3 regions of the Hathewaya limosa genome follow, and region 1 is predicted to be linked to each of the others. Evidence: riboswitches for the same ligand, from Rfam matches in the RefSeq annotation. Region 1 holds a riboswitch; each other region holds the start of a gene.
The links. A riboswitch is a leader RNA that binds a small molecule or an ion and turns the genes downstream of it on or off. The one in region 1 is predicted to bind thiamine pyrophosphate.
Positions count from the first base shown of each region.

Region 2: it holds a riboswitch for thiamine pyrophosphate, as region 1 does, so the genes downstream of both, thiD (bifunctional hydroxymethylpyrimidine kinase/phosphomethylpyrimidine kinase) here and tenA (thiaminase II) in region 1, are expected to answer to the same signal.
Region 3: it holds a riboswitch for thiamine pyrophosphate, as region 1 does, so the genes downstream of both, thiT (energy-coupled thiamine transporter ThiT) here and tenA (thiaminase II) in region 1, are expected to answer to the same signal.

Region 1 covers NZ_JAUSWN010000019.1:51,741-57,997, reverse strand. Annotated here, with positions in the region: tRNA gene QOZ93_RS10940 (tRNA-Met) at 115-190, opposite strand; gene QOZ93_RS10935 (DNA polymerase IV) at 438-1,409, shown strand; tRNA gene QOZ93_RS10930 (tRNA-Met) at 1,520-1,595, opposite strand; TPP riboswitch at 1,752-1,860, shown strand; gene tenA (thiaminase II) at 2,020-2,676, shown strand; gene thiT (energy-coupled thiamine transporter ThiT) at 2,707-3,288, shown strand; gene QOZ93_RS10915 (ABC transporter ATP-binding protein) at 3,505-4,290, shown strand; gene QOZ93_RS10910 (ABC transporter permease) at 4,293-5,954, shown strand; gene QOZ93_RS10905 (DUF1002 domain-containing protein) at 6,030-6,257, opposite strand, start outside.
Region 2 covers NZ_JAUSWN010000020.1:4,020-10,276, forward strand. Annotated here, with positions in the region: gene QOZ93_RS10955 (amidohydrolase) at 1-343, opposite strand, end outside; gene rpsA (30S ribosomal protein S1) at 640-1,818, opposite strand; gene thiE (thiamine phosphate synthase) at 2,427-3,059, opposite strand; gene thiM (hydroxyethylthiazole kinase) at 3,075-3,908, opposite strand; gene thiD (bifunctional hydroxymethylpyrimidine kinase/phosphomethylpyrimidine kinase) at 3,945-4,748, opposite strand; TPP riboswitch at 4,874-4,988, opposite strand; gene QOZ93_RS10980 (hypothetical protein) at 5,271-5,738, opposite strand; gene aroQ (type II 3-dehydroquinate dehydratase) at 5,827-6,257, opposite strand, start outside.
Region 3 covers NZ_JAUSWN010000001.1:37,678-43,934, reverse strand. Annotated here, with positions in the region: gene QOZ93_RS00165 (heavy metal translocating P-type ATPase) at 1-1,959, shown strand, start outside; TPP riboswitch at 2,038-2,126, shown strand; gene thiT (energy-coupled thiamine transporter ThiT) at 2,185-2,841, shown strand; gene QOZ93_RS00155 (Mrp/NBP35 family ATP-binding protein) at 2,906-3,763, opposite strand; gene QOZ93_RS00150 (YhfM domain-containing protein) at 3,790-4,629, opposite strand; gene QOZ93_RS00145 (prolipoprotein diacylglyceryl transferase) at 4,643-5,401, opposite strand; gene QOZ93_RS00140 (N-acetylmuramoyl-L-alanine amidase) at 5,500-6,257, opposite strand, start outside.

The sequences.
Region 1 (6,257 bases):
TGGGAGATTTATTTTTTACGCAAAAAGCTGTCGCACTATTTTTTAGTGCGACAGCCCCATTTTAAAATTGCAATAATTAAAAATAAAAAAACCATACTTTAATAGTATGGTTTTTGGTTGCGGGAGCAGGACTTGAACCTACGACCTTCGGGTTATGAGCCCGACGAGCTACCAGCTGCTCCATCCCGCGTCATTATTAAAATTATTAATTTCAAACAACTTATATATTTATAATACTCTATATAGTGATTCAAGTCAAGTAAAATTAAAAAATAATTATTTCGATATGAATTAAAGGAAGCCAAAAGACCTCCTTTAATAATTGTAATGCTAAATATTTTTAATACTCATACTGATATTAAAAATATTTAGCATTTTTTAAAATAGAGAATATAATAATATTTAAAGAGTATTTAAGAGAAAGGATTGCCAAAGGTATGGAAAGAAAAATACTTCATGTAGATATGGATGCATTTTTTGCTTCTGTAGAAATAAAAGATAATCCCAAATTAAAAGGAAAGCCTGTTATTGTAGGTGGAATTAGTGAAAGAGGAGTAGTTGCAACTTGTTCTTATGAGGCAAGGGCTTATGGAATAAGGAGTGCTATGCCTGTCTATATAGCTAAAGCAAAATGCTCCAAGGCAATTTTTTTGCCTGTTAGAATGTATAGATATAAAGAAATTTCATCTAAAATATTTGATATATTTTATTCCGTAACTCCTTATGTAGAACCTGTAAGTATAGATGAAGCTTATTTGGATATAACTCATTTAAATAAAGATCCCATTAAAATAGCCCTTCTTATAAAAGAAAATGTTTTAAAAGAATTAGGACTTACACTATCCATTGGTATATCTTATAATAAATTTTTAGCAAAACTTGCATCAGATTGGAATAAACCAAATGGTATTAAAGTAATAACGAAGGAAATGGTACCCAAAGTACTTTTTCCACTTTCAATAAATAAGGTTCATGGACTTGGAAAAAAATCTGTTAAAAAACTTAATAATATAGGTGTTTTTAATATTGAAGAGTTATATGCATTATCAAAAGATTTTATTATTAATTACTTTGGAAAATCTGGATTGGAGATATATGATAGAATACGTGGAATAGATAATAGAAAGGTAAATACTTTTAGAGAGAGAAAATCTATAGGAAGGGAAATAACTTTAAAAAAAGATACAAAAAATAAACAACAATTAAAATGGTATATAGAAAATTTTGCTGAGTTTATAGAAAATACATTGGAAAAGGAAAATATGCAAGGAAAAACTATAACTATAAAATTAAAAACCACTTCTTTTGAAACTCATACTAAAAGTAAAACATTATTAAAATACATATGTAAAAGTAGAGAAATACAGGAATATGGGAATGAGATGTTAAATGAAATAGAATTGGAATAACTATATCATCTTTAGAACATAAAAAAGAAGAACAATTAAGTTTATTTTAAACTCAAGGAAATTTAATATGGATTCAAAATAAAAAAACCATACTTTAATAGTATGGTTTTTGGTTGCGGGAACAGGACTTGAACCTACGACCTTCGGGTTATGAGCCCGACGAGCTACCAACTGCTCCATCCCGCGTCATTATTAACTTTATAGTTCCAACTAACTTATGAACTAATTATAACCTATATATTAAAATAAGTCAAATAAAAAGAAAATTTATTAAAAGATTTAAAAGGTAAAAAAATATATAGATTTTATGTTTTAAATCTTTTATAATAACTACATAAATAAATATCTAGCTAGGGGTGCCGATTTTCATTAGGCTGAGAGATAGTAAAACTATTAACCCTTTTAACCTGATTTGGATAATACCAGCGTAGGAAAGCTTATTAATATAATACTAAGAGAAATTGTATATTCATATAATTTATTTTTATTAGTATTTTTATGTGTAATTAAAAGTTATGTTCCTAAATGGACATAACTTTTTTATTTTAAGATTTTTTTAAAATAAGTTTTTTCATTGTTGGAGCAGATATTAAAGAAAGGTGAAGTAATTATGAAATTTACACAGTATTTGTTTCAAAAATCAGAAAAAATATGGGAGGAGTATTTAAATCATCCCTTTATAAAAGAGTTAGCAGAAGGGTGTTTACCAAGAGAAAAGTTTCAATACTATCTTATTCAAGATTATTTATATCTTAAAGAATACTCTAAATCATTTTGTGTCGGAATTATAAAGGCTTCAACTATGGAAGAAATGAAATTTTTTTATAATTCCATAAAGGGAACTATGAATGATGAGACAGAAGTGCATATTAAATACTTAAAGAATTTTGGATTTGAACCATGGCAAGTTGAGAAGATGGAATCAAACATAGTTAATACTAGTTATACAAGCTATATGTTATCCAAATCATTAGAGGGAAATATAAGAAAATGCGCTATTGCTACATTGCCTTGTACATGGAGTTATAATTATATAGGAAAATATATTCAAAAAATTTATAAAGAAAAATTAGATAATAATTTTTATAAACCTTGGATAGATTCATATGCATCAAAAGAGTTTACTGATTTCACAAATGAATGGTTAGATTATGTAGATAAAATTTGCACTGATATAACTGAAGATGAAAAAAAAGAATTATTAAATATTTTTATAACATCTAGTAAATATGAAAAACAATTTTGGGATATGGCTTATAATAAATAAGACATTTAGAGTAATTAGGGAGAACAAAAGATGATTAATATTATTGGTTTGATAATATCTATAGGATTATTAGGAATTTATATAATAAATTTAATAAAATATAAATTTACAACTAATATGATAGTAAAAATAGGGGTAATTAGTTCTCTATCTTTTGTATTATATTTAATTCACTTTATAAGATATCCTCAGGGCGGGGGAATAACGTTGTTTTCTATGCTTCCTGTAATGATTCTTTCAATATTATATGGAAATATACCAGGAGTTACAGGTGGTTTAATTTTTGGATTACTTAAGTTGTTAAATGGAGCAGTTATAGTACATCCATTACAATTTTTGTTGGATTATATTTTAGGAACAATGGCATTAGGGGTAGCAGGAACTTTTGGAAAAGACAAAAAGTATAACATTATATTAGGAAGTTTATTTGCTACAGGATTAAGTCTTTTGTCCTCTGTAATATCTGGAGTATTATTTTTCGGGCAATATGCTCCAAAAGGAATGAATGTTTGGTTATACTCTATCATATATAACGGATCTAGTGCAGGAGTAGAGGCAGTATTAACTACAATACTTATAGCAATAATACCTATAAAAAAGTTTATAAAATAAATAATTGTATAAAGTTTATTTGTTATGATGTACATAAAGTTATAAATATATAGAAAGAGTAAGAAGTTAATTTTCTTATTCTTACTATATATTTTTTATTTTATGGCCAATATTATTTCAATAACTTATATGTAAAGTAATGTAGACAGAAATAATATATAATGTTAAAATATTCATAAAAAATTAACAGAATAATAATGGGGGAACAAATATATGATGGAAGAGGATGTAATAATAAAGATTCGAGATCTTTATATGATTTTTGGTACGAAACAAGTATTAAAAGGAATCAATCTAGATATTCATAAAGGGGAAATTATAGGATATATTGGTCCTAATGGGGCAGGAAAAAGTACAACAGTTAAAATAATGTTAGGACTTTTAAGAGATTATAAAGGAAGTGTTGAAATTTTTGGTGAAGATATTTTAAAAGGAAATGGAGAATATAAAAAACATATAGGATATGTACCTGAACTCTCAGAGTTATATGACAGCTTAACTGGTAAAGAATATCTTACATTTGTAGGAGAGTTATATGGTATAGAATATAATACAGCATTATATAAAAGTAGACAACTTATGAAAATATTAGGAATGGATAATGCTTTTAATTCTAGAATTTTAACATACTCTAAAGGTATGAGACAAAAAATATTACTAATAGCAAGTCTAATACATGATCCAGATATATTATTTTTAGATGAACCTTTAAGTGGATTGGATGCAAATAGTGTAATGATAATAAAAGAGATATTAGCTAATTTAGCAGCACAGGGGAAAACAATATTTTATTCATCACATATAATGGATGTGGTTGAGAAAATAAGCAGTAGGATATTACTTTTAAATAATGGTGTAATAGCAGCAGATGGAACTTTTGAAGAACTTAAGGAAAAATCTCATGAAGGATCATTAGAAAGTATATTTAATGAATTTACAGGTTTTACTGAACATAAAGAGATAGCAGAACAATTTACTTCTATTATACAAGGAGTGAATTAGATATGAAGGAATTTAAGAGTTTAAAGTTTATAGACAAGTTTAAAAGTGTTTATACTAAGTTTGGTGTAGATTATGATATTATGAGGTCTATTGTAAAAATTAAATTAACTATGGACAGAAGAAAGGTTCCAACAGTTTTTAATAGGCAAAAAAATAGTGATAAAGAAGAAAGTAAAATGGAATCTTCTATAGTTCTAAATGGTTTTATGGGGATTATCTTAGCCTTATTTATAGGATTTAAAATTAATATATTATGGCAGATGACTGTTTATTTTTTTATGCTTATGTTTTTTGTTCTAACAATATTTATGTCGGATTTTTCAACAGTTCTTTTAGATGTTCGTGATAAAATCTTAATAGGAACTAGAGGTGTAGATTCTAGGACATTAAATGCAGCTAAATTAACTCATATACTTATATATATGTTTAGTTTAACATTATCTCTTACAGGAGTTTCTATATTAGTTTCATTAAGATATGGTGTGTTTTTTACCTTAGTATTTTTACTAGAGATAATATGTATAGATATATTTATGATAATAATAACTACTTTTGTTTATTTCTTAGTTTTAAAGTTTTTTGATGGAGAGAAACTAAAAGACATGATAAACTTTGTACAAATTATTTTAAGTATATTTATAACACTTTTTAGTCAATTGGCAGGTAGAATTTTTGATGTTGTAGATATACAAGTTAATTTTACAAGTAAGTTATGGCATTACTTTGTAATTCCAATGTGGTTTGCATCACCGCTTACAATGATTGAATCAGGAGAAATTAAAGGATATTTAATAGCACATACATTATTGGCAATAATTATACCTATAGTTTCAATTATTATATATTGGCAACTGACACCTAAGTTTGAAGAATATCTAGAAAAATTAAACAATAATACATGCAAAAGTAAAAAAGAAAAAGAGAAATTTTCATTTAGAATAAGTAGAATAATATGTAGAAATAGACAGGAGAGAATATTTTTTAATTTTTCTTATAATTTATTTAGTAGTGAAAGAGAAATTAAATTTAGAATATATCCTAGTCTGGGTTTAGCTTTAGCTTTTCCATTAATAATGATCTTTCCAGCAAGTCATGAGAATATGGTTAAAGGCTTTGCACAATGGAAAACATCTATGAATAATTCAAAGACTTATTTATTGATTTATTTTGCTGTAATGTTGTTATGTACAGTTGCTACAAACATAAAATATTCGCAAAAATTTCAAGGTTCATGGGTTTATATAACTTCTCCAGTAGATGAAATTTCAAATATCTTCAAAGGTTGTTTCAAAGCTATATTTTATAAGTTTATATTTCCTATATTTATTTTACTTAGTATTTTGTGGGTATTTATTTTTGGGATAAAGGTTATTCCTCAATTAATAATAGTGTTCTTAGTAATTATTATATTAAATCTTTTCTCCTTTTATCTAATGGATAAGGCGTTGCCTTTTTCCGAAAGTGATAAAAGTATTAAGGCAGAAGGAGATGTGGCGCCTTATTTATTAGGAAGCATATTAACAGGTATTTTTGGAGGAGTTCATGCTGTATTTATATTTTTTTGGCCCATAGGTGTGTATATATATGGAGCAGTATTAATTTTAATAATTATTTTATCATGGAGAAAAATTTTTAATATACCTTTGGAGAAATTAATGAAATAAAATAAATAAAATTTTATAAATTACTTAAATAAAAAATATCTCTAGGAAATAATGACATTTCCTAGAGATATTTTTTTATTGAGCAGTACTAGTATTATTTGAATTATCTTGTGAAGATGTTGAAGTAGAAGTACTAGATTGTTTTTCTTTATTTGATTGTGGAGTACTTAAATTATTGGCAGAAGGTGATTTATTTCCATCTTCTGTTTTAGGAGAATCGCTATCTTTTTTAGTATCATCTGAACTACTAAAAAGATTTTTTATTGCATTCCAAATATCCACGAAAAATTGTTTTATTTTTGC
Region 2 (6,257 bases), on a different contig from region 1:
CCACATTATTGGCATCTATATCAAAACGTAAAATTGTATTATTACCTTGCCTCTTTGTATCTAAAACTCCTATTACCCCAGTATATCCTTCAAAAATTTCCTTATATTTTTTATGATTTAATTGTGGATTTCTTTTTATAACACACTTTTTATGTTTCTCTTTCTGTGCTTCTGTAGGTAACCCCATTCTAAAACTATGTACTTTTTTACCATATATTGTTTTTATGTTCCACTCATTTAAATATTCAATAATTTTTATAGTTGTTTCAAATTCTAACCATCCTACTTCTGCACATTTATGAAATTCTCTTCTAAATTTTAAAATTTCATCTATATTATCCACAATTAACACCCTCTATTTTTCTTAAATTATGTATTAATTTATTTATCACTTAACATTATAATTTAAACTTTCTGTAATTTCATCATATTTAAGGATAATTTCATTAAATTTTAAATTTATTTAATTTTATTTTTGTTCTTACTTTTTATTTTCGTAGATTTATTACATTTTATGTATTGTATGGCATAAGAATACAATAAAAGAGTATCTTTATTTTTAGGAAAATTAAGATACTCTTTCTTACTACATTTAAATGTTAAAATTCATTCTTATTGTATAAAATTCAATAATATAAATTATTTTAAATTTAAATTTTTTAGTTTATCTTTAAATAAATCTCCTAAAGAATTTGTATTTTCTTCATCATCCACATAACTTGAAAAATCTTCAACTACTTTTTCTTTAGCTTCCTTTATACTTAAAGACAACCTATGATTTTCTTTATCTATGGACAATATCTTAACTTTAACTCTTTCTCCAATTGTAAGCATATTAGATGGTTTAACTATATTTTCATCAGAAATTTCAGTTACATGTACAAGTCCTTCTATTCCTTCTTCTATCTCTACAAATGCTCCAAAATCTAAAAGTCTTGTAATAACACCCTCTACTACACTTCCTTCTATAAGTCTTCCCTCAATATTGTCCCAAGGATTTTCTCCTAATTGTTTTAAACTCAAAGCAATTCTTTTCTTATCTTTATCTACATCTAATACATATACGTTAACCGGTTGACGTATAGAAACAACTTCTGAAGCATTCTTAACTTTTCTCCATGCTAATTCAGATAAATGTATTAAACCTTCTATTCCACCTAAATCAACAAAAGCACCAAAATTCATTATTTTAGTTACAACACCTTTTACTTTTTGCCCTTTTTTAATAGAATTCCAAAGTATTTCTTTCTTTTTGTTTAATTCTTCTAGTTCTATAACCTTCCTAGATACAACAATGTTCTGATTTTTTTTACTAATTTCATCTATTCTACATTCTAATTCTTTTTCTAAGTATACATTTAAATCATCTGTATATTCAGCTGACACTAGGGATGCCGGCATAAAAGCTTTTAGTCCGTTAACACAACCTCTTAATCCTCCCTTTACTACCTCTTTAACTTTAAATATTACATTTTCTTTTCTGTTATAAAGTTCAGTCAAAGAATTCCAAAGCTTAATTTCATCGGCTCTTTTTTTAGATAAAAGAACATTTCCTTCTCCATCATCTCTCTTTAATATATAAACAAAAATTTCTTCTGTCTCTTTAACTACATCACTTGGTACAACATCTTCAAATGATAACTCTTCAACCGGAATTATTCCATCTGCCATATATCCTATGTTTACTATAACTTCATTTTCTAAAACAGAAACTACTTTTCCTTTTACAATATCACCTGTCTTAATCTTTTTCATAGACTTATCTATATCTAACATAGCCTCTTCCATCGTTAAGTTCTCATTATTATTTAAATCCATGCTTTTACAACTCCTTTGTTTATTCTAGTGAAGTCTAAAATAAATTTCTATACTTATTATACCAATTCTATAATTTATTTAAAGTATAAAACTCATATAATCCAATAACAATTTCAAATTTTTTAAACTTTTAATAAAAAATTTAATCTCAATGGTTCAGTAATTTTGTAATATTTTTTGTGAAATATGTATTTTATAATATATAACTACATAATAATATTTTAGATTTAAAAATAAGAATCTATATAATCTTAAAATAACCTTTATATTTAAATTATTGCCTTTTATATACTATAACTTTATTTAAAAATTTTATTATTATAAACTTTTTAAAACATTTAAATCTTTTTATACTTTATCATAGTGTATTATCAAGTTCTAAAAAAAGATTTTATATATTACTTATCTTATAAATTTTATTTGTAAAACTAATGATTATTCTATGATTCTCGGCTAAATATTTAATTATCTTTAGTTCTTCTTACATAATTTATAAATTCAAAGTATATGTAACTTTTTAAGTGAAATAAATTATCTTTTATATATAAAAAAATCCAAAAGTAATTTTATATAAGTTACTTTTGGACTTTTAAAAAGTATTATTATATTTATTTTTTAACTATATCATATAATCTTTTACTTGAATTTCTTATATCTGTCTCTTTTAAAATACACGAAACCACAGCAACTCCATCTGCACCGGTCTGGATTACGCTTTTTGCATTACTATGATCTATACCACCTATTCCAACTATAGGTATATTAACTTTTACTTTTATATCTTTCAATATTTTTAATCCCATATCTTGGATAGCATCTCTTTTAGTAGTAGTATTAAAAATTGCTCCTACACCTAGATAATCTGCACCTTCTTCTTCTGCTATAAGTGCCTGTTCCAATGTTTGAGCTGAAACTCCGATAACCTTATGTTGCCCCAAAATTTTCCTTGCAAGATCAACTGGCATATCTTCTTGTCCAATATGAACTCCATCTGCGTCTATTGCTTGTGCTATGTCTAATCGATCATTTATAATTAAAGGTATATTATATTTACGTGTAATTTCTTTTATATTTTTAGCAGTATTATAAAACTCTAAACTTGAACAATTTTTTTCCCTTAATTGAACCAAGGTAACTCCACCTAAAATAGCTTCTTCTACAGCATCTTCTAAGTTTCTATTTCCCAAAATTTCTCTATCCGTTACTAAATATAAAGTATAATCTATATTAGATTTTTTCATATACTCACCTTCTTCTTAATATATCTTTGCTTTATTTAAAAGTTCACTCTCTGTTAAATTATATATATTATCGAAAATTCTTATTCTAAAAGTTCCTATTCCGTCTCCATCTACTAAACTTTCAAAACTTTTTTCTCCAGCTATACCCATTGATACTAACCCACCTATTGCACCTATAAAACCATCTTTGAAAATAGAAGTATACGAAGCTATTAAAGAAGTACTCATACATCCTGTCCCTGTAACATTAGATAACATAGAATGTCCATTTTCTATAGAAACAATTCTTTTTCCATCAGAAATACAATCTATGGCTCCTGTTATTGCTACAACTGATTTTAATTTTAAAGCCAAATTTTTAGCTATTTTCTCTTTACCGTCTAAACTCTCCGTTGAATCAACACCTTTTATCCCTGATTTTATTCCCGATAATATTTTAATTTCTGACATATTGCCTCTAACCACAGTAAACTTAACATTTTCTAAAAGTTTCTTTGCAACTTCTAATCTATATTTTGTAGCCCCTACTCCTACTGGATCTAGGATTACTGGTATATTAAGTTCATTTGCTTTTTTTCCCGCTTTAATCATAGAATCAACAGTTCTTGTATTTAATGTACCTATATTTATAACTAAAGCTCCCGCTATTGATGTCATTTCTTCAACTTCATTTATATCATCTGCCATTACAGGAGATGCCCCTATGGCTAAAGTAATATTTGCACAATCATTCACTGTAACATAATTAGTTATATGATGAATTAGTGGTTTTTTTTCTCTTAAAGCAGTAAGTGTATCACAACAAGATTGTAGTATACTTCCATTTACTTCCCTATTCTCCTCTATCATTTAAATTTCCCCTCCTTACACCGAAAATTTATTTTATTAATCTATTAATCCTGAACTTTTATATAACTTATAAAAATGATTTGTAGGACCGACTCCATGTCCTATTGCAAAGGAATGTTCAATAGCCATTGTTATATACTCCTTAGCTTTTTGTACTGCTTCTTTTACATCATAACCATTTGCCAAATTTGAAGCTATAGCTGAAGATAATGTACATCCTGTTCCATGTGTATTTTTAGTATCTATTCTTGTACCCTTTAATAAATAAATTTCTTTTCCATCATATAAAACATCAGTAGCATCATTTTCTAAATGACCACCTTTAACTAAAACAGTTTTAGGTCCTTTACTATGTATTTCTTTAGCTGCTTCAATCATTTCATCCAATGTTGTTATTTTTCTCTCTAAGATAACTTCTGCTTCTGGTAAATTAGGTGTAACAATTGTAGCTATAGGAAGTAATTTTTTAATTAATGTGTCTTTTGATTCCGGTTTTAATAAGTCATATCCACTTTTAGAAATCATTACAGGATCTACAACAATGTTTTTTGCTCTATACTTTAAAAGACCTTCTGCAATTGCTTCTATAGTTTCTATCTTAGATACCATACCAATTTTTACTGCACTCACTTCTATATCTTCATATATGCAGCTTATTTGTTTTTCAATGATATCTCTTTCTATGTCTTGAACTGCTAGAACTCCCATAGTGTTTTGCGCAGTAACAGCTGTAATGACAGACATACCATAAACTCCATGCGCTGAAAAAGTTTTTAAATCCGCTTGAATACCTGCTCCCCCACAGCTATCTGATCCTGCAATAGTTAAAACATTTTTCATATCATTTCCTCCTAATTGTAAATATATTGTTACTCTAACTTTTTATTTTTTAATTTAAAATCAAAAATGCAAATCCAGTTTCGGATTTGCATTATCATAAACAAATATAATTTGTAACAAAAACAAATTAATTTATAAATATGTTTCCTACGCTGGCATTATCCAGATCAGGTCAAAGAGTCAAAGATTTTAAGGATCTTTATCTCAGCTAGCCATATTCTAGCACCCCTGTTTTATTTAACTTTGCTTCCATATTATCACAACCCATTTAGAGATTCAACTAATTATCTTAATAAAAGTTATCATTAATTACTATGATTTATATAATAACTTAATGTTTTAATAAAAATTTATCTATACTTTCTAAAATCTCTTCAGTTTTTTCTATAAATGAATAATGACCACATTTTTTAATATTTAACTCAATAATATAAAAATGCAAATCCACCTTATATGAATTTGCATTTTTATAACTATATATATTTCTAATTAAAAGTTATCTATATCTTTTATTTTTATATACTATCCAATTTTTCTTTCTAACTCTTTTTCTTTATTTTCTATATATAAGCATAAGTCTTTAAAATCTTGAATCCAATGAATTTTAGATAGTTCTCTTAGATCTATAATTAATCCTGTTTTTTTATGTTTAATAAATTCCATATTGTACAGTTCTGTTTCTATAAATCCTTCTCGAAGGGTATAAACACACGGAATAAACTTATCCCAATTATTTTCAAAATATTTAGTCTTAGCAAAACATAATCTATATATATGAAAAATCATACCTAGTACTGAACTTTTTACTGCAAATTTATGACTAAAATATTCTTGTGTAGGATATTTTTCTTGTACTTTTTCCCAATATATTCTCTCATTAGGGTGCAATCCATACTTATCTAAAATCTTACACTTTTCTTCTCCAAGTTCCTCTCTCATAACTTGTTCTCTAACTGAAGGTTCTAAGTTTATTAATTGATCTTTATGCATAAAATCCCCTCCTAAAGCTTTTATAATTTTATTTTAAACTTTAACAGTGGTATAATCTAATATTTATTATTTATAATTTATATTAAATCTATTTATTTTTTCTATAATATAGTGCTTCCATTGCTAACTTATATCCTAAAAAACCTAATCCTGAAATTTGTCCAACACAAGCAGGAGCTGTTACTGATTTATGTCTAAATTCTTCACGTTTATATATATTACTTAAATGAACTTCTATAGTATCAATATTTACAGACTTTAATGCATCAAATATAGCTATACTATAATGAGTATATGCACCTGGATTTATAATGATTCCATCAATATTTTCATAAGCTTCTTGTATAAAATTTATAATCTCTCCCTCTATATTACTTTGACGTATATCAATATCAATTCCAAGATTTTTAGCTTCGTTTTCTATAAAATTGCATAATTCTTCATAAGTTTCCTTGCCATAAACCCCCTTTTCTCTAATACCTAAAAAATTTAAATTTGGTCCATTAATAACTAAGATTC
Region 3 (6,257 bases), on a different contig from region 1:
TTTACTGAAGTTAAAAACATTGTTAATAAAACTGAACCTGATGTAGTTGTAAAATTTAAGAAATCAAATAACTCATCAAATAAATCAAATACTGAACAAGAATCTCCATTATCTTTAATAAACAAAAAAGATTTTATTAGAATTGGTATTGGTACTATATTATTTTTAGTTGCTCTTATAGGTAAATTTACCTTTTATACAGAATTAACTCTTTTTATAATAAGTTATTTAAGTATAGGTGGAAAAGTCTTAATTAAAGCTTTAAAGAACTTTAAAACTGGGGAAATTTTTGATGAAAACTTTTTAATGGTTATAGCAACTTTAGGTGCTTTCGCTATTAAGGAATTTCCTGAAGCTGTGGCTGTTATGCTATTTTACGAAGTTGGCGAAACTTTCCAAAATATAGCCGTTAATCGTTCAAGAAAATCAATTGCTGACTTAATGGATATAAAACCTGATAAGGCTAACTTAAAAGTTGGTGACTCTATAGAAGAAGTATCTCCTGACGATGTTTCTATAAATGATATTATACTTGTTAAACCTTTTGAAAAAGTACCACTTGATGGTATAGTAATCGAAGGTGAATCCTCTGTTGATACTTCTGCCTTAACAGGAGAATCTTTACCAAGAAATATAAAAGTTAAAGATGAAGTGTTAAGTGGATTTATAAACCAAAATGGAATGCTTTATGTAAAGGTTACAAAATCATTTTCACAATCTACAGTTTCTAAAATTTTGGATTTAGTTCAAAATGCAGGCTCAAAAAAAGCCGAAGCTGAAAAATTTATTACTAAATTTGCAAAGGTATATACTCCTTTAGTAGTTATTTGCGCTATTGCACTTACATTTATACCTCCAATGTTTATAAAAGATTCAGTTCTATCAGACTGGGTTAGAAGATCTCTTATATTCCTTGTAGTCTCTTGTCCTTGTGCATTAGTAATTTCTATACCACTTGGTTTCTTTGGTGGAATCGGTGCTGCATCTAAAAAAGGTGTCTTAATAAAAGGAAGTAATTATTTAGAAGCTCTAAACTCTGTAGATACTATTGTATTTGACAAAACTGGTACACTAACTAAAGGTATTTTTGAAGTTACAGAATTAAATACTACAAATTCAGCTTCGGAAGAAGAATTATTAAGATATGCAGCAATTTGTGAAAGTTATTCCTCTCATCCTATAGCTAAGTCTATAATTTCTGCATATAACAAACCAATAGATAAAAACATGCTAAAAAATTATGAAGAAATAGCTGGACATGGCACAAAAGTAGATTTCGAGAAAAACACAATTTTAGTAGGAAACTCTAAATTAATGGATAAATTTGAAATTACTTTTAAAAAATGCGAAAGTACAGGAACTGTAGTATATATTGCAGTAAATAATCAATTTATAGGTAGTATTGTTATTTCTGACAAAATTAAACAAGATTCTGTAGAAGCTATTAATCAATTAAAATCTAGTGGAATAAATAATACAATTATGTTAACTGGTGATAATAAAATTACAGCTGAAAAAGTAGCAAAGGAATTAAAATTAGATACATTTTATGCGGAACTGTTACCACAAGAAAAGGTAAAAATATTTGAAGAAATTTTACAAGGTAAAAAAGGTAAATCTAAAGTGGCCTTTGTTGGAGATGGAATAAATGATGCACCTGTTTTGGCCAGAGCTGACATTGGTATAGCAATGGGTGGTCTTGGTTCTGATGCGGCAATAGAAGCCGCTGATATGGTTATAATGAATGATGAGCCTTCAAGAATATTTGATGCTCTTAAAATATCTAAATTCACCCGTAAAATTGTTACACAAAATATAATTTTAGCTCTTGGAATAAAACTTTTAGTTCTTATATTAGCAGCATTGGGTCTTGCTAATATGTGGGAAGCAGTTTTTGCAGATGTAGGTGTAGCTCTATTAGCTATACTAAATTCTATGAGAATTTTAAAACTAAAATAATTATATATACGTTGTAAATTATTACAATATAAACTATAATATACATGCAGTATTTAATAAGCACTTTTAAAATTAAATTTTTTGTGCTAGGGGTGTCAATTAGACTGAGAAATACCCTCGAACCTGATCTGGTTAATCCCAGCGTAGGAAAGCATAATATCTTATATGTATATTATATGAGTATTTCTTATACCTCCTGCACATTATTTTAAGGAGGTTTTTTATATGCCAAAAGAACTATTTTCCGTTCCAAACATATTATCTGTTTTAATTGTTCTAGTTCTTTTACTTTTATTTATTAGAATAAAAAAAGTAAAATTAACTACCTCTTCAATAGTAACTATTGGACTTACCATTGCTATAGCTACAGTGCTAGGTCAATTTAGATTATTTAAAATGCCCCAAGGTGGAAGTGTTACACCTGGTAGTTTAATTCCAATTCTTTTATTGTCTTTTATCTATGGACCTGAAATTGGAATGTTAGGAGGTTTTATTTTAGGTATACTAAATTTATTTTTAGGAGGATATGTTGTACATCCTATTCAATTATTATTAGACTATCCACTAGCCTTTATGATGATTGGTATAGGCGGATTTATTAAACCTAATTATAGTAAAGATACTCCCATACAATCTCATATAAAAATAAGCTTAGGTATATTAATAGCTATTTTAGGTAGATTATTATGTCATTTCTTATCCGGTATAATTTTCTTCTCTGAATACGCTAAGGGACAAAATCCATATATTTATTCATTAGTTTATAACATTTCATTTTTAAGCATAGAATTTATTATTTCCTGCATTATAATTAATCTATTACCAATTAAAAATTTAATTAGTAATTTTAATTCAGTAAATAAAAATAAAGCTAGAATTTAAATATAAAAGGGGCTGTCGCACTATTTTTTAGTGCGACAGCCCCTTTTATATTTAATCTAATTTACTATTTATTCATTGAATATTGAAGTTTAAAATTTTTAAGAAACATATTATAATCTTCTTCTTCATTTATAAATTTCTCTATAGTTCTTTTTTCCATATGCTCTACTAAATCTTTATTTATAGGCATTTCAGCAAGCAATGGTAGCCCCAATTCTTTAGCCCCTTCTTCCGCTGATTTATTAGAAAATACTTTAATTTTCTCACCACATTTACATTTAACATAACTCATATTTTCTACAACACCAAATACATTAATATCTAATTTCTTTGCCATTCTAATAACTTTAGTTACAATCATTGATACCATATCTTGAGGCGTTGAAACAACAATAACACCATTCAAAGGTAAACTTTGCATTACTGTTAATGCTACATCTCCTGTACCAGGTGGCATATCAATTAAAAGATAATCTAATTCACCCCAAACTGTGTCCGTAAACATTTGATTTAAAACTCCATTTATAACAGGGCCTCTCCAAATAACAGGATCTCCTTCATTCTCTGTAAGAAGATTTAAGGAATTAACCTTGATTCCTCCTTCAGTTTCTACTGGAATAAACTTAAAAGAATTTTCTTCTCCTGTTGCTTCAATAGAAGACCTTTTATTGTTAATACCAAAAAATCTTGGCATAGATGGTCCTGTAATATCTGCATCCAAAACCCCTACACTATATCCTTCATTTTTAAGCTTAGTAGCTAATATACCTGTAACTGTAGATTTACCAACTCCGCCTTTCCCACTGATTATCCCTATAACATTTTTAATTTTTCCAAATTTAGGCATTATAAAATTACAGCCTTTATTTTCACTTGCCTTTGAACAATTATCTTTATTTTTGCAACCTTCACAACTGCTCATTACATATCCCCTCCTAAGTTGTTTTATTAAAACCCTTGTGGTTTCTTTTCTTCAATTTTTATTGTCCAATTCTTATTTTCATAAGTAGACCATATATAATAGGATTTTTTCTTATTAGTTTTATTATCTATAAAACTAATAATTGATTTATATACTATACTTTTATATCCTTCAGTTTGTACATCAATTGTAAAATCAGATTTTAAGGTATCATCCTTTATCTTAACATTAGGATAGTCCTCAGCTAAGTCACTCTTAAATTCCTCAATGTCCAAGGATAGTAAAAATTTTTGTACATCAAAATCATCTTTTATACTGATAGCAAATTCTTTGTCTATTAACTTTGTATCCTTACTATCTTTAAAAAACCTTTTTATGCATTGTGAAATAGATTCATAATATACATCTTTAAACTTTCTTGGTTTTCTAATATTCTCAAAGTCACCTAATATATCATTATCTAATCTAGAAGAAACAACATATATATTCTTCCCATCTTCACTATATAAATTTCCCCCATCTTGTTTATCTAATCCTGCTATATAATAAAATTTGCGTACTTTTCCTCCACGTTCATGAACTTCAAATATATAATCTGGATCTAATTTAGATTTAACTTCCACTTTTTTCCCTGATGTCAAAATACTGTACGCTTCTTTTATAACCTCTTCATTGGTTACTACAAATCTAAACCCTTTATCTCTATTACTTTGAATTACTACTTCCTTAATCGTATCAGATTTCATAAATTCAAAATCCTTATTTTTAAGTCCTAACTTAACTTTTAAATTTTCTATTTTATTACATCCTATAAAACTAAAACTTATAATCAAAATCAAAAATAAGCTACATATTTTTTTATACACCTATGCTACCTCGCTAATTATTTTTTACTTTTTTAAACTTATGTATATTAAACATACATATACCCAAAATCAATGTAAATATAGCAATAAATTGTGATGTAGAAAAATTCCCTACATTTCCTCTAGGATCATTTCTTAAAAACTCAACTAAAAACCTTCCTATACTGTATAAAATCATATATGCCCCGAATACTTTTCCTTCTTTGGGTTTTTTATTAAAATACCAAAACAATAATATTCCTAGAATAAAATCAAATATAGATGAATAAATTTGAGTTGGATGCAGCCTTATTCCAGAAGGTGCCATGGATCCCTCTGGGAAAACTATTCCTAAATGTGAATGTGTAGGCGCCCCATAACAACATCCCGCAAGTAAACACCCTATTCTTCCAAATCCTTGTGCAATGGCTACTAATGGTGCAACCATATCAAATACCTTTAACACATTCCATTTTTTTCTTAAACAATATATACAAATTGCAAGCGCTCCACCACCTATGGCTCCATAAACAACAAAACCATATCCTATATTAAGTAAAACTTTAGGATTTTCCATAACAGTTTTAAATTCAGTAATAATCCATAAAATTTTACCACCTAAAACTCCACTTAATATAGACCATAAAAATAATCCCCATATATCATCTTCATTATATCCCATTTTTTTACTTTGTTTATCTAATAATAGTAATGCCACACTTATTCCTATAGCTATCATTAGCCCGTAACTACGTATTTTTATTCCAAATATTTCAAATAAGGTTATTTTCATATAGCCCTCCAATTAAACAAATAAGGGAAGCCAAGGCTCCCCCAATTTTGACTTTATTTAATTATAATACTACTTTACGCTTAAATCAAATCCTTATTTTACTTTAAAAAATCACTTATAGCCTCTCCAATTTTTTCGGCCATTTTAGTTTGTATTATTGGATTTTCCACCTTTTTAACCTCTGATGGATTTGTAATAAATCCACATTCTATAAGTAAAGAGATCATATTACTATTTCTAGTTAAATATAGATTATGATCTTTAGATCCTCTATTTTTAAACCCCAATTCTGATAATCTTTTACATATTATATCAGATAATTCTTTACTTTTTATAGCCTGAATACAAGGTGTTTTATCATATATTATATCATTTATAGTTTGTAATCCTGAATTATCTAAGTTAGGCCTATAACTACTATAATGTGTACTAACTCCTTCAACTTTAGGGTTACCAATTGAATCAAAATGAAAACTTACAAATAAATCTGCTTTATTATAATTAGCAATATCACATCTTTGTTGTAAATCATTTTTAACCTCTTTATAACCTTTTAGATAATCTCGTGTATAAATAACATCGAAATTACGTTCTTTTAAATATTGTCCTACCTTCATTGTTAACATTTGAGTTAAATCGCATTCTCTTACGCCACCTACTCCTATGCATCCAGAATCAATAACACCGTAAGTAATATTTTTATTTCCATGACCAGCATCTAAAACTATTTTTGCCTTTTTAGTATTAATTCCACCTAAAATAGTAATTGGTACATACTTAAAAGTATCTAACCTTTTTATACTGTATTTATCTTTTACATGTACTCCTAACAAATAGTCTTTTCCTTCATTTGGTG